Regions from separate parts of the Collinsella sp. CLA-AA-H167 genome, predicted to be linked through region 1. Evidence: riboswitches for the same ligand, from Rfam matches in the RefSeq annotation. Region 1 holds a riboswitch; the other holds the start of a gene.
The links. A riboswitch is a leader RNA that binds a small molecule or an ion and turns the genes downstream of it on or off. The one in region 1 is predicted to bind thiamine pyrophosphate.
Positions count from the first base shown of each region.

Region 1 (4,747 bases):
ATGTTCGCTCCCTTGTTCGGTCGGAATCAAATGGGTCTTTAAGCCAGCATTATAAAGATGCCCGGGCCGGCTCTATGACGAACCCGGGCGAGCGATGCAATCTTTACGCAAATGTAAGCAAATGTTCACACGTCAACAATTGACGAACACCATGTTACCGATTGTGGCTCCGGTGACGAGTTAGTCCTCCATGCCGAGGTCGATCGTCGTGCCTTCGAACACCTTGTTAACGGTGCGGACGGCGCACATCTTGCCGCACATGGTGCAGGTGCCCTCGGTGGCGGCGGGGGATTCTTCGTAGCGTTTCTTGCCGGTGACCGGGTCGAGAGCACACTTCCACATGGCATCCCAGTCGAGCTTGCGGCGTGCCTGGCCCATCTTGTCGTCCATGTCGCGGGCGTGCGGCACCTTCTTGGCGATATCGGCGGCGTGCGCGGCGATCTTGGTGGCCATGAGGCCGTCGAGCACGTCCTTGGCGTCGGGCAGGCACAGGTGCTCGGCGGGCGTCACGTAGCACAGGAAGTCGGCACCGGAGCTGGCGGAGATGGCGCCGCCGATGGCGGCGGTGATGTGGTCGTAACCCACGCCGATATCGGTCACCAGCGGCCCGAGCACATAGAACGGGGCATTGTGGCACAGGCGCTTCTGCAGTTTCATGTTGGCGGCGATCTCGTCGAGCGCCATGTGACCCGGGCCCTCGACCATGACCTGGACGCCGGCGGCCCAAGCGCGCTTGCACAGCTTGCCCAGCTCGATCATCTCGGCGGTCTCGGTGGCATCGTTGGAGTCGTAGAGGCAGCCCGGGCGGCAGGAGTCGCCGAGCGAAATCGTCACGTCGTACTCGTGGCAAATCTCGAGCAGCTCGTCAAAGTACTCGTAGAAGGGGTTTTCGTTGCCGGTGACCTCCATCCAGCCAAACAGCAGCGAGCCGCCGCGGCTCACGATGTTCATCAAGCGGCCGGTCTCCTTAAAGGTCTTGGTGACCGACTTGTTGATGCCGCAGTGGATGGTCATAAAGTCCACGCCGTCCTCGGCGTGCGCGCGCACGACCTCGAACAGGTCATCCTTGGTCAGCTTGACCAGCGGCTTTTCCATATAGCCGATGGCGTCGTACATGGGGACGGTGCCCACCATGAGCGGTGTCTCGTCGATGAGCTGCTGGCGGAACTGGCGCGTCTTGCCCGAGTTGGAAAGGTCCATGATGGCGTCGGCGCCAAAGTCCTCGGCGATCTTGACCTTCTTCCATTCCTCGGCGGCATCGGCTTTATCGCCCGAGATGCCCAGGTTGACGTTGACCTTAGTAGACAGGCCCTCGCCGACACCAAAGGCGCGCATGCCTTTTTTGATGTGCACGATGTTGGCGGGAATGGCGATGCGGCCGTCGGCCACGCGCTCGCGGATGTACTCGGGGTCGCGATGCTCGCGCTCGGCGACTTCCTTCATCTGCGGCGTGATCTGCCCGGCGCGGGCGAAGTCGATTTGCGTGACGAGCTTGGGCTCGGTCTGTGTGCTCATTGGCACAGCTCCCTTCGTTGGCATTACCCATATCAGGTTTGCGGGTCAGGGCGGGCGCGCCCAGTCTCAGCCTGCCGTCTTGTCCTGCAAGCTCCCCGTTTATGTAATGGGCTCAAGTATAGCTCGAATGGGTACGATTGGCCTAACGAGCGTGCCTGTGGGGAGGCGAACATGGAAGACAAGCATCTATATCGAGAGACGCAATGGGATGTATCGGCCGAGGAAAGCCGTGCGCACCATGGCCTTGTCGCGATTGGTTTTGCGGTGCTTGCCGTGCTGGTGATTGCCTTTTGTATCTGGACGTTTGGCGGTCACGGCGGCGCTGCATGGGAGTTCGAGGCCGACGATGCCCTGCCGATCATGACAGTGAAGGTTACGGGCGGCAATACCGTTGCCGCGCCGGGCGACTATTGGTATCCGCGCGACGAGTTTGTGCAGCTGCAGTTGAGCGGCGGGTCTATTCCGGGCGAAGAAATCGAACGCGTGACGTATGATGCGGCGCTCAAAACGCTGGCGGTGAAGCTCAAGAATCAGGGCGACGTGCCTACGACTATGGATATCGCGCTGACGGAATGGCGCTTGGAGCCCCCATCGGGTGTTGCGGTGTCCGAGGTAGAGCACGTTAAGATTACCTACCAAAATGGCTCGACAAACGAAGTTGCCAAAGCCGACGGCTTGGCGGAGTAACGGGGGGGGGTTGGAAACGGCGGGCCTATTGTGCCTGCGCGTTCATGAAAACCAGAGTGTTTTCGTCTGAAAGCTCGGGGATGTGACGATAGCCGATGTTGAATGCGGTAAGCCCGCTTGCATCCTCGAGCTTGCTTTCAGCCATCCACCGCACCATGGAGCCGCGCGCCTTTTTGCTGGCGGTCGACCGTTGGATGGGCTTCCCGTTGCGGATACCCTCGCCAAAGAGGCATGTGACGGCCGTAGCGTCGCCCGCGAGATGGGGCAGAGCGGCTTTGGCATACTCTACGCTGGCGAGGTTGACGATCGTAGTGTTTGAGCCCGCCGGGGCGATAGCCCGCGCGAGCTTGTCGCTCCAAAACGCGTAGAGATCTCGGGCATCGTCAACGGCGAGCTTCGCGCCCATCTCCAGCCGATACGGTTCAACGGCATGAAAGGGGCGTACGCATCCGTAAAGGCCCGAGAGAATCCACAGATGGTCTTGCAGCCATGCGAGCTGCGCGGAATCCATCACCTCTGGTGCCATGCTCTGGTACTGAATGCCGTGATAGGACATGATGGCAGGGGAGATGCGGTACGCGATACCGGAATCGGCAAGATCGTCGTTTCCCAAGATGGGCTCGAACTCATGCAAAATGTCGAGACAAGGGGCCAGCAGCTTGTCGCTGACGTTCCATAGAGCTTGTAGGCCGCTGTCGCCTTCGGTTCGTTCGATGTCCAAGAGCGCATGGTGCAGCTGGGCGGTCTCGCGCGCAAAGGGCGGAATCCCCTGAACTTCAAAAGCATCTTGTGCCGCGCGCATTTGCTTGGCGGGTGAAACGATGACCTGGAGCATGAACTCTCCTCTGCCAAAAAAGAAGTTGCGGTGGAATACAGTCTGTTTTGGCCGTTTATGGGCCAGTTTAGTCCGTATTTCACCGCAACTGATGAAGGGTTGGTTAGGCGCGCTCGAGGAAGGCCTTGTAGCCGCGGTAGGCCTCGTAGATGTCGGCCTTGTTGGCGACCTCCCACAGGGCGTGCATGGATAGGACGGCAACACCGGAGTCTATGACGTTCATGCCGTACTTGGCCATGATGTAGGCGATGGTGCCGCCGCCGCCCGCGTTGACGCGGCCGAGCTCGCAGGTCTGGAAGTCCACGCCGGCCTCGTCCATGATGTCGCGGACGAGGGCCACGTACTCGGCGTCGGCGTCGTTGGAGCCGCCCTTGCCGCGGCTGCCCGTGTACTTGTTAAAGCACAGGCCGCGACCCATGAAGGCTGCGTTCTTGGTCTCGAACTTGCCGGCGTAGCCCGGGTCGAAGCCGGCGGACACGTCGGAGGAGAGCATGCGGCTGCGGGCGAGTGCGCGGCGCAGGGCCAGCGGGCTGTCCTCGCCGGCGAGCGTCATGATCTCGGCGACGGTGTTCTCGAAGAAGCGGCTCGTCATGCCGGTGGCGCCCACGGAGCCGATCTCCTCCTTGTCGACGATGAGCGTGATGCTCGTGCGCTCCACGTTGGCGACGTTGATCTGGGCGAGCATGGAGGGGTAGGCGCAGACGCGGTCGTCGTGGCCGTAGCCCAAGATCATGGAGCGGTCGAGGCCCATGTCACGGGCGGGGCCGGCGGGCACGACCTCGATCTCGGCGGAGAGGAAGTCCTCCTCCTCGACGTCGTACTGCTCCTTGAGGATATCCAGGAACATCTGCTTGACGGGCTCCTTGGGAGCGTCCTTGTCGTCCTCGTCAAACTTGACGGGGCGGCCGCCCACAATCACGTCGAGGATCTCGGCGTCGACGGCGTCCTTGGCGGGCTTGGCCATCTGCTCGCTCGAGAGGTGGATCAGCAAGTCGGAGATGGTAAAGACCGGGTCGTCAGCCTTGTCACCGATGTTGATGTCGACGGTGGTGCCGTCCTTTTTGCAGATGACGCCTACGAGTGCGAGCGGGGAAGCGACCCAGTGGTAGCTCTTGACGCCGCCATAGTAGTGCGTGTCGAGGTAGGCCATGTCGCCGGCCTCGAAGGCGGGGTTCTGCTTGAGGTCCAGGCGCGGCGAGTCCACGTGAGCACCCAGGATGTTAAAGCCCTGCTCGAACGGGGCGGTGCCCAGGTTGACGAGCATAAGGTCCTTGCCGTGATTGGCGGCGTACACCTTGTCGCCGGCCTTGAGCGCGCGGCCCTCGGAGATCACGGTCTCCAGATTGACGTAGCCCGCCTCCTCGGCCATCTTGATACCGGTCTTGACGCACAGGCGCTCGGTCTTGTTCTCACTCAAAAACTGCTTGTAGCCGCGGCAAAGCTCCTCGAGCTCCTCGATCTGCTGTGGCGTGTACTTTTTCCATGCGCAGGGACGCTCCATGACGCAGGCTCCTTTCGGATCGATCGTGCTGGTTGATGTACCGTGAGCCATCGTATCACGCGCGGGCCCGCGGCGGCAGGGAAGCCTGATGTGCGGTGGCCGTGGGGCGGGGAGCGTGTAAACTGGTGTGAGCAAACCGTGCCCAGCCCAAAGCGAGGTATTCAATATGTCTGACAAGCGCCGTACCTTTGCCGTTATCGACGGCAACT
Region 1 covers NZ_JBBNGA010000001.1:154,851-159,597, forward strand. The annotation lists gene thiD (bifunctional hydroxymethylpyrimidine kinase/phosphomethylpyrimidine kinase) at 1-2, opposite strand, end outside; gene thiC (phosphomethylpyrimidine synthase ThiC) at 181-1,515, opposite strand; TPP riboswitch at 1,508-1,623, opposite strand; gene AAAT03_RS00755 (hypothetical protein) at 1,687-2,202, shown strand; gene AAAT03_RS00760 (YaaA family protein) at 2,228-3,037, opposite strand; gene AAAT03_RS00765 (aminopeptidase) at 3,141-4,538, opposite strand; gene polA (DNA polymerase I) at 4,705-4,747, shown strand, end outside.

Region 2 (4,747 bases), on a different contig from region 1:
TGCTCGACGAACGGATGGTTCTCGCCGCTAATGGGACCGGTTACCACGGCGGTGTCGGCGGTGGTCTCCTCATCGTGGAACATATAGCCCGTACGCGAGGTGCGACGCTCGACGCCGTTCAGCCCCCACATAAAATCGAGGTGCCAGTAGCTGCGGCGGAACTCGCCATCGGTGATGACCTGCAGGCCGGCGGCCTTTTGCTTGTCCACCAGGTCGCGAATAGCCTCTTCCTCGACGGCCTTAAGCCCCTCGGCATCAAGCGTGCCTGCCGCATAGGCAGCGCGGGCATCCTTTACGGCCTGCGGACGAAGAAAGCTGCCGACGATATCAGCGCGAAACGGCGCGTTCGGTTGAATTGAAGTGCTCATAGATATCTCCCTTTGTATTGGTTGCTTTACTGGGACAGAGTATGAGCGCTCATATGGCCATCGTAAAATATACGTTTATAACAGTTTGATATAGATAATTCCTATATCAGTCTGGACTGCCATAAAGAAATTTGACCCGCGCGGAGCACAGCAGCCTAGATATGCTGACGGATCGCGTCGATATAGGCTTGGCCGTAGCGCGTGAGCGTCGTATTTTTGCGCGTGATGATGCCGATCTCCATGTACTCGTCCACATCGAGCGGAATCGAGATGATGCCGGGGCCGTTGAGCTCGTGACTAATCACGCCCGAACACACCGTGTAGCCGTTGAGTCCCATGGCCAGGTTGAACAGCGTCGCACGGTCGCGCACGCGGATATTCTTGCGGCGCTCAAACGTCGAGGTCAGCTCCTCGGAATAATAAAACGAGTTGTAGCTGCCCTGCTCGTAGGATAAAAACGGATAGTCCTCGAGATCCTCGAGTGTCACGCTGGAACTGTCCGCCAGCGGATGGTCGGCACACACAAAGACGTGCGGCGTGGCGCAGAAAAGCCCTTCGAACACGAGCTCGTTGGCCGCCAGCATGCGCTCGATAACCTCGCGATTATGCTCGGACAAGTACAAGATGCCTAGTTCGCTTTTCATATGCGCGACGTCCTCGATAATCTCGTGAGTCTGTTCCTCGCGCAGGGTAAAGTCATAGCGCGCGGCATCGAACTCACGAATCACATCGACAAACGCATTAACGGCAAAGGAATAATGCTGACAGCTCACACTAAAATGCGGCACCTGCTCGGATGCGCCCTTGTACTTGCCCTCGAGCAGATCGGCCTGGTCGAGCACCTGGCGCGCGTAGCCCAAGAAGGTCTCGCCCTCCTCGGACACAATGACACCCTTGTTGGTGCGCTCAAAGATATGCACACCCATCTCGTTTTCGAGATCGCGGATCGACGCGGTAATCGAGGGCTGCGACACAAAGAGCCGGCGCGAGGCCTCGGTGATGCTGCCGCATTCGGCAACTTTGACGACATACCTGAGCTGCTGGAGCTTCATAGCGCCCTCCCTAGACGTTCGTGACGTCGAAACCCGTCGCATCCATCTGACGCATAAACGGCGGCATCTCCCCCGTCGCGGCGCAGGCGGCAATCTGATGTAGAGCCCCGGCAACCGCATCGTCTGCCGCAGCGCCGATATGCCAGCGCGCGGCAGCCGTGACAGCCTCGTTGGCATTGGCGACTGCAACGGAGTTGGGAACGGCATCGATCATGGGCAGATCGTTATCGGAATCGCCAAATACGGCCACCTCATCGGGCGTCAGGCCCAAAGCGCGCGCCAGCTCCAGCGCAGCGCAGCCCTTGTCCCAACCAGCCGGAAGGATGTCAAACAGGCGCACTCGGTTGTTGGGAAACACAAGCGAGAGTTCCGGCACCTCAGCGGCAACGCGCTCACGTAGCTCCGCGAGCTCCTCACGCGAGCGGGCGCTCCAGATATTTGCCTTGAACACCGGCGCGTCGTCGACAACAGGACGGCACGGAGCCTCTTCGCCTTTGAGCCATGCGTTGCCGCCCGACTCCATGGCGCGATGCACGCGCTCGGGGTCGCTCGTCACGCAATAGGCATCGTTATCCCAAAAGTCGTCACCCAGGCTGTAGACCTTTAGATAGGTATCGTCGGTCTCTTGCTCGAGGTAATCGGCCAGACGCATCAGGGCATCGTTGTCGGTCGCGCGCGAAGCGACCGCCTGACCGTCGACAAACATGACCTGGCCGTTGCAGAACGCACCGGTCGAAAAGCACTCGGAACGATTTTTGAACATCCAGCCCATCGCGGACGGTTGGCGACCCGAAACCGGGCCAAAGTGCAGACCAGCCGCCTGCATGGCATGAATACCCTCAATGGCGTAGTCGCTGGCACCGTCATGCCCGGCTGGAATCAGCGTATCGTCCATATCGGTCAGCACAAGTTTGATCATAGAGTCCCCCAGTCATTTTCACCGTAACCATTGTAACGACCTACCAATAAGGGACAGGTTTATTTTGGCAGGTTTTATCTGGGAAAATGCAGCGCCCCTGTTGCCACCTGCCAAAATAAATCTGTCCCTTTTTGGCAGGTGCGTTAGTATAGGGAGCAACAGATTCGATGCGGGAGTGCCGGCGGTGCAAACCACAAGGCTGAGAGGGCATAGGGCCCAATCCTTTGAACCTGTCAGTTAATGCTGGCGTAGGGAGCATGCCGCCTTTACAGGGGCGCTGTCTATGCACAGCGCCCCTTTTCTATGCCAAGGAGGCATGTGCAGTGATTGATTCGAAACAGCTTAAGCAAAATGTGGTCAAGGCCGTGGAAGAGATTCGCGCGGCCAATCCGATGGCCGGCTCCATCACCAACACGGTGACGATCGACTTTGTCGCCAACGCACAGCTCGCCGTGGGCGGTTCGGCCGCCATGGTCTATCTGCCAGACGAGGGCGAGGCACTCGTTGCCGGCGGCGGCGCCATCTATCTCAACATGGGCACGCTCTTCCCCATCTACGAGCAGACGATTCCCCGCGCGGCCAAGGCGGCATACGACGCCGGCAAGCCCTGGGTGCTCGACCCGGTGGGCCTGGGCATCGGCAGCCTGCGCACCCAGCTGGTAAACGAGCTCAAGCAGTACAAGCCCGCCATCGTGCGCGGCAACGCCTCCGAGATTATCGCGCTCGCCGGCCTGTGGGGTCTTGAGGGCGAGGCGGCCGATCTGAGCCGCGTACGTGGTGTCGATACCACCGACACGGTCGACGCCGCCCGCGATGCCGCCGTGGCGCTCGCCCGCTACACCGGCGGCGCCGTAGTGGTCTCTGGCGAAGTCGACCTGATCACCGACGGCACGACCGTGGCCAAATCCCACGGCGGCAGCCCGCTCATGTCCAAGATCACCGGCTGCGGTTGCTCGCAGGGCGGCGTCCTGGCCGTGTACGCCTGCGCTGCCGACCCGTTTACGGCAGCCGTCTGCGGCACCGCCGTCTACAACGTTGCCGGCACGCGTGCCGCCGCTGTCGCCGATGCCCCGGCAAGCTTTAAGGTCGCCTTTATCGACGAGCTCTACCGCGCAACCGCCCAAGACATCGCCGATAACCAACTCGAGCTCGAGGAGGCATAAGCCATGTCCGAACCCGCAACCAACGCCGGCATGAACACGCTCGTCGCCGTTGCCATCGCCCCGTGCGGCACCGGCGATGAGCTGTCCGCCGAGGTCGCCGAGGTCGTGCGCGTCATTCGCGAGAGCGGCCTTCCCAACCGCACCACCTCGATGTTCACCGAGATCGAGGGCGACTGGGACGAGGTCATGCAGGTCGTGCGCGACGCAACCTTTGTGTTGGCGAGCAAGGGCATCCGCACCGAAGTCGTGCTCAAAGCCGATATTCGACCCGGATTTACCGACACCATGACCGGCAAACTCGAGCGCATGGAAGCACAGATCAAGAAACAGGAGGAAGCACGATGAGCATCCGCGACAACCTTGATATCTCGGCCTATCTGGTACTCGGCCCCGAAAACACGCTCGGGCGCCCCGTGGGCGATGTGGTGGCCCAGGCACTCGACGCCGGCTTTACCTGCATCCAGGTGCGCTCCAAGGTGGCAAGCGCCCGCGAAATCATCGCACTGACGGGCGACGCCGCGCAGGCAATCGCAAAGGCTGGCAAGACCGGCCAGGTCGCCCTGCTGATTGACGACCGCCTGGACTGCGTACTCGCCGCGCGCGAGCAGGGCATTGCTGTCGACGGCGTGCACGTGGGTCAGAGCGACATTCCCGTCGAGGTCTGTCGCAAGCTGCTGGGGCCCGACGCCATCGTGGGCCTTTCGGCCCGTTGCGAGGAGATGCTCGAGTACGTCAAGACCGCCGACATGAGCCTAGTCGACTACCTGGGCATCGGCCCACTCCACGAGACCGAGACCAAGCGCGACTGCGGACGCGCGGCCGACGGCTCCATCATCACCAAGAGCTTTGAGGACCTGGCCGCACTCCACGCGGCAAGCCCCGTGCCCATCGTGGTGGGCGGCGGCGTCAAGACGGCCGACCTGCCGCAGCTCAAGGCCACCGGCGTCGATGGCTTCTTTGTGGTGAGCGCCGTCTGCAGTGCCGACGACCCCCACGCCGCGGCCAAGGAGCTTGTCGACACCTGGCAGCAGGCATAGACATAGGCCGAGCAGCTGCTCCGCGGCCTCATATCTTCAGCAATGGAAAGCGCATCCCAGTTTGGACGTCCATTCCGGGATGCGCTTTCCGCCGAGCACACGGCAAGTTGCTCTACCCCGCTAGGTAGGCCTCCAGCGCAGGCAAAGTCGCTTCCGCATCGTGGCGGCCGATCTGGTAGATGCGCTCGAGCTCATCCGGTTCGCGGCA
Region 2 covers NZ_JBBNGA010000006.1:51,567-56,313, reverse strand. The annotation lists gene AAAT03_RS05360 (5-methyltetrahydropteroyltriglutamate--homocysteine S-methyltransferase) at 1-368, opposite strand, end outside; gene AAAT03_RS05355 (LysR family transcriptional regulator) at 524-1,420, opposite strand; gene AAAT03_RS05350 (HAD family hydrolase) at 1,431-2,339, opposite strand; TPP riboswitch at 2,501-2,611, shown strand; gene thiM (hydroxyethylthiazole kinase) at 2,663-3,502, shown strand; gene AAAT03_RS05340 (thiamine-binding protein) at 3,506-3,847, shown strand; gene AAAT03_RS05335 (thiamine phosphate synthase) at 3,844-4,539, shown strand; gene AAAT03_RS05330 (patatin family protein) at 4,652-4,747, opposite strand, start outside.
Region 2: linked by a shared signal. The riboswitch ahead of thiM (hydroxyethylthiazole kinase) and the one ahead of thiC (phosphomethylpyrimidine synthase ThiC) in region 1 are both predicted to bind thiamine pyrophosphate.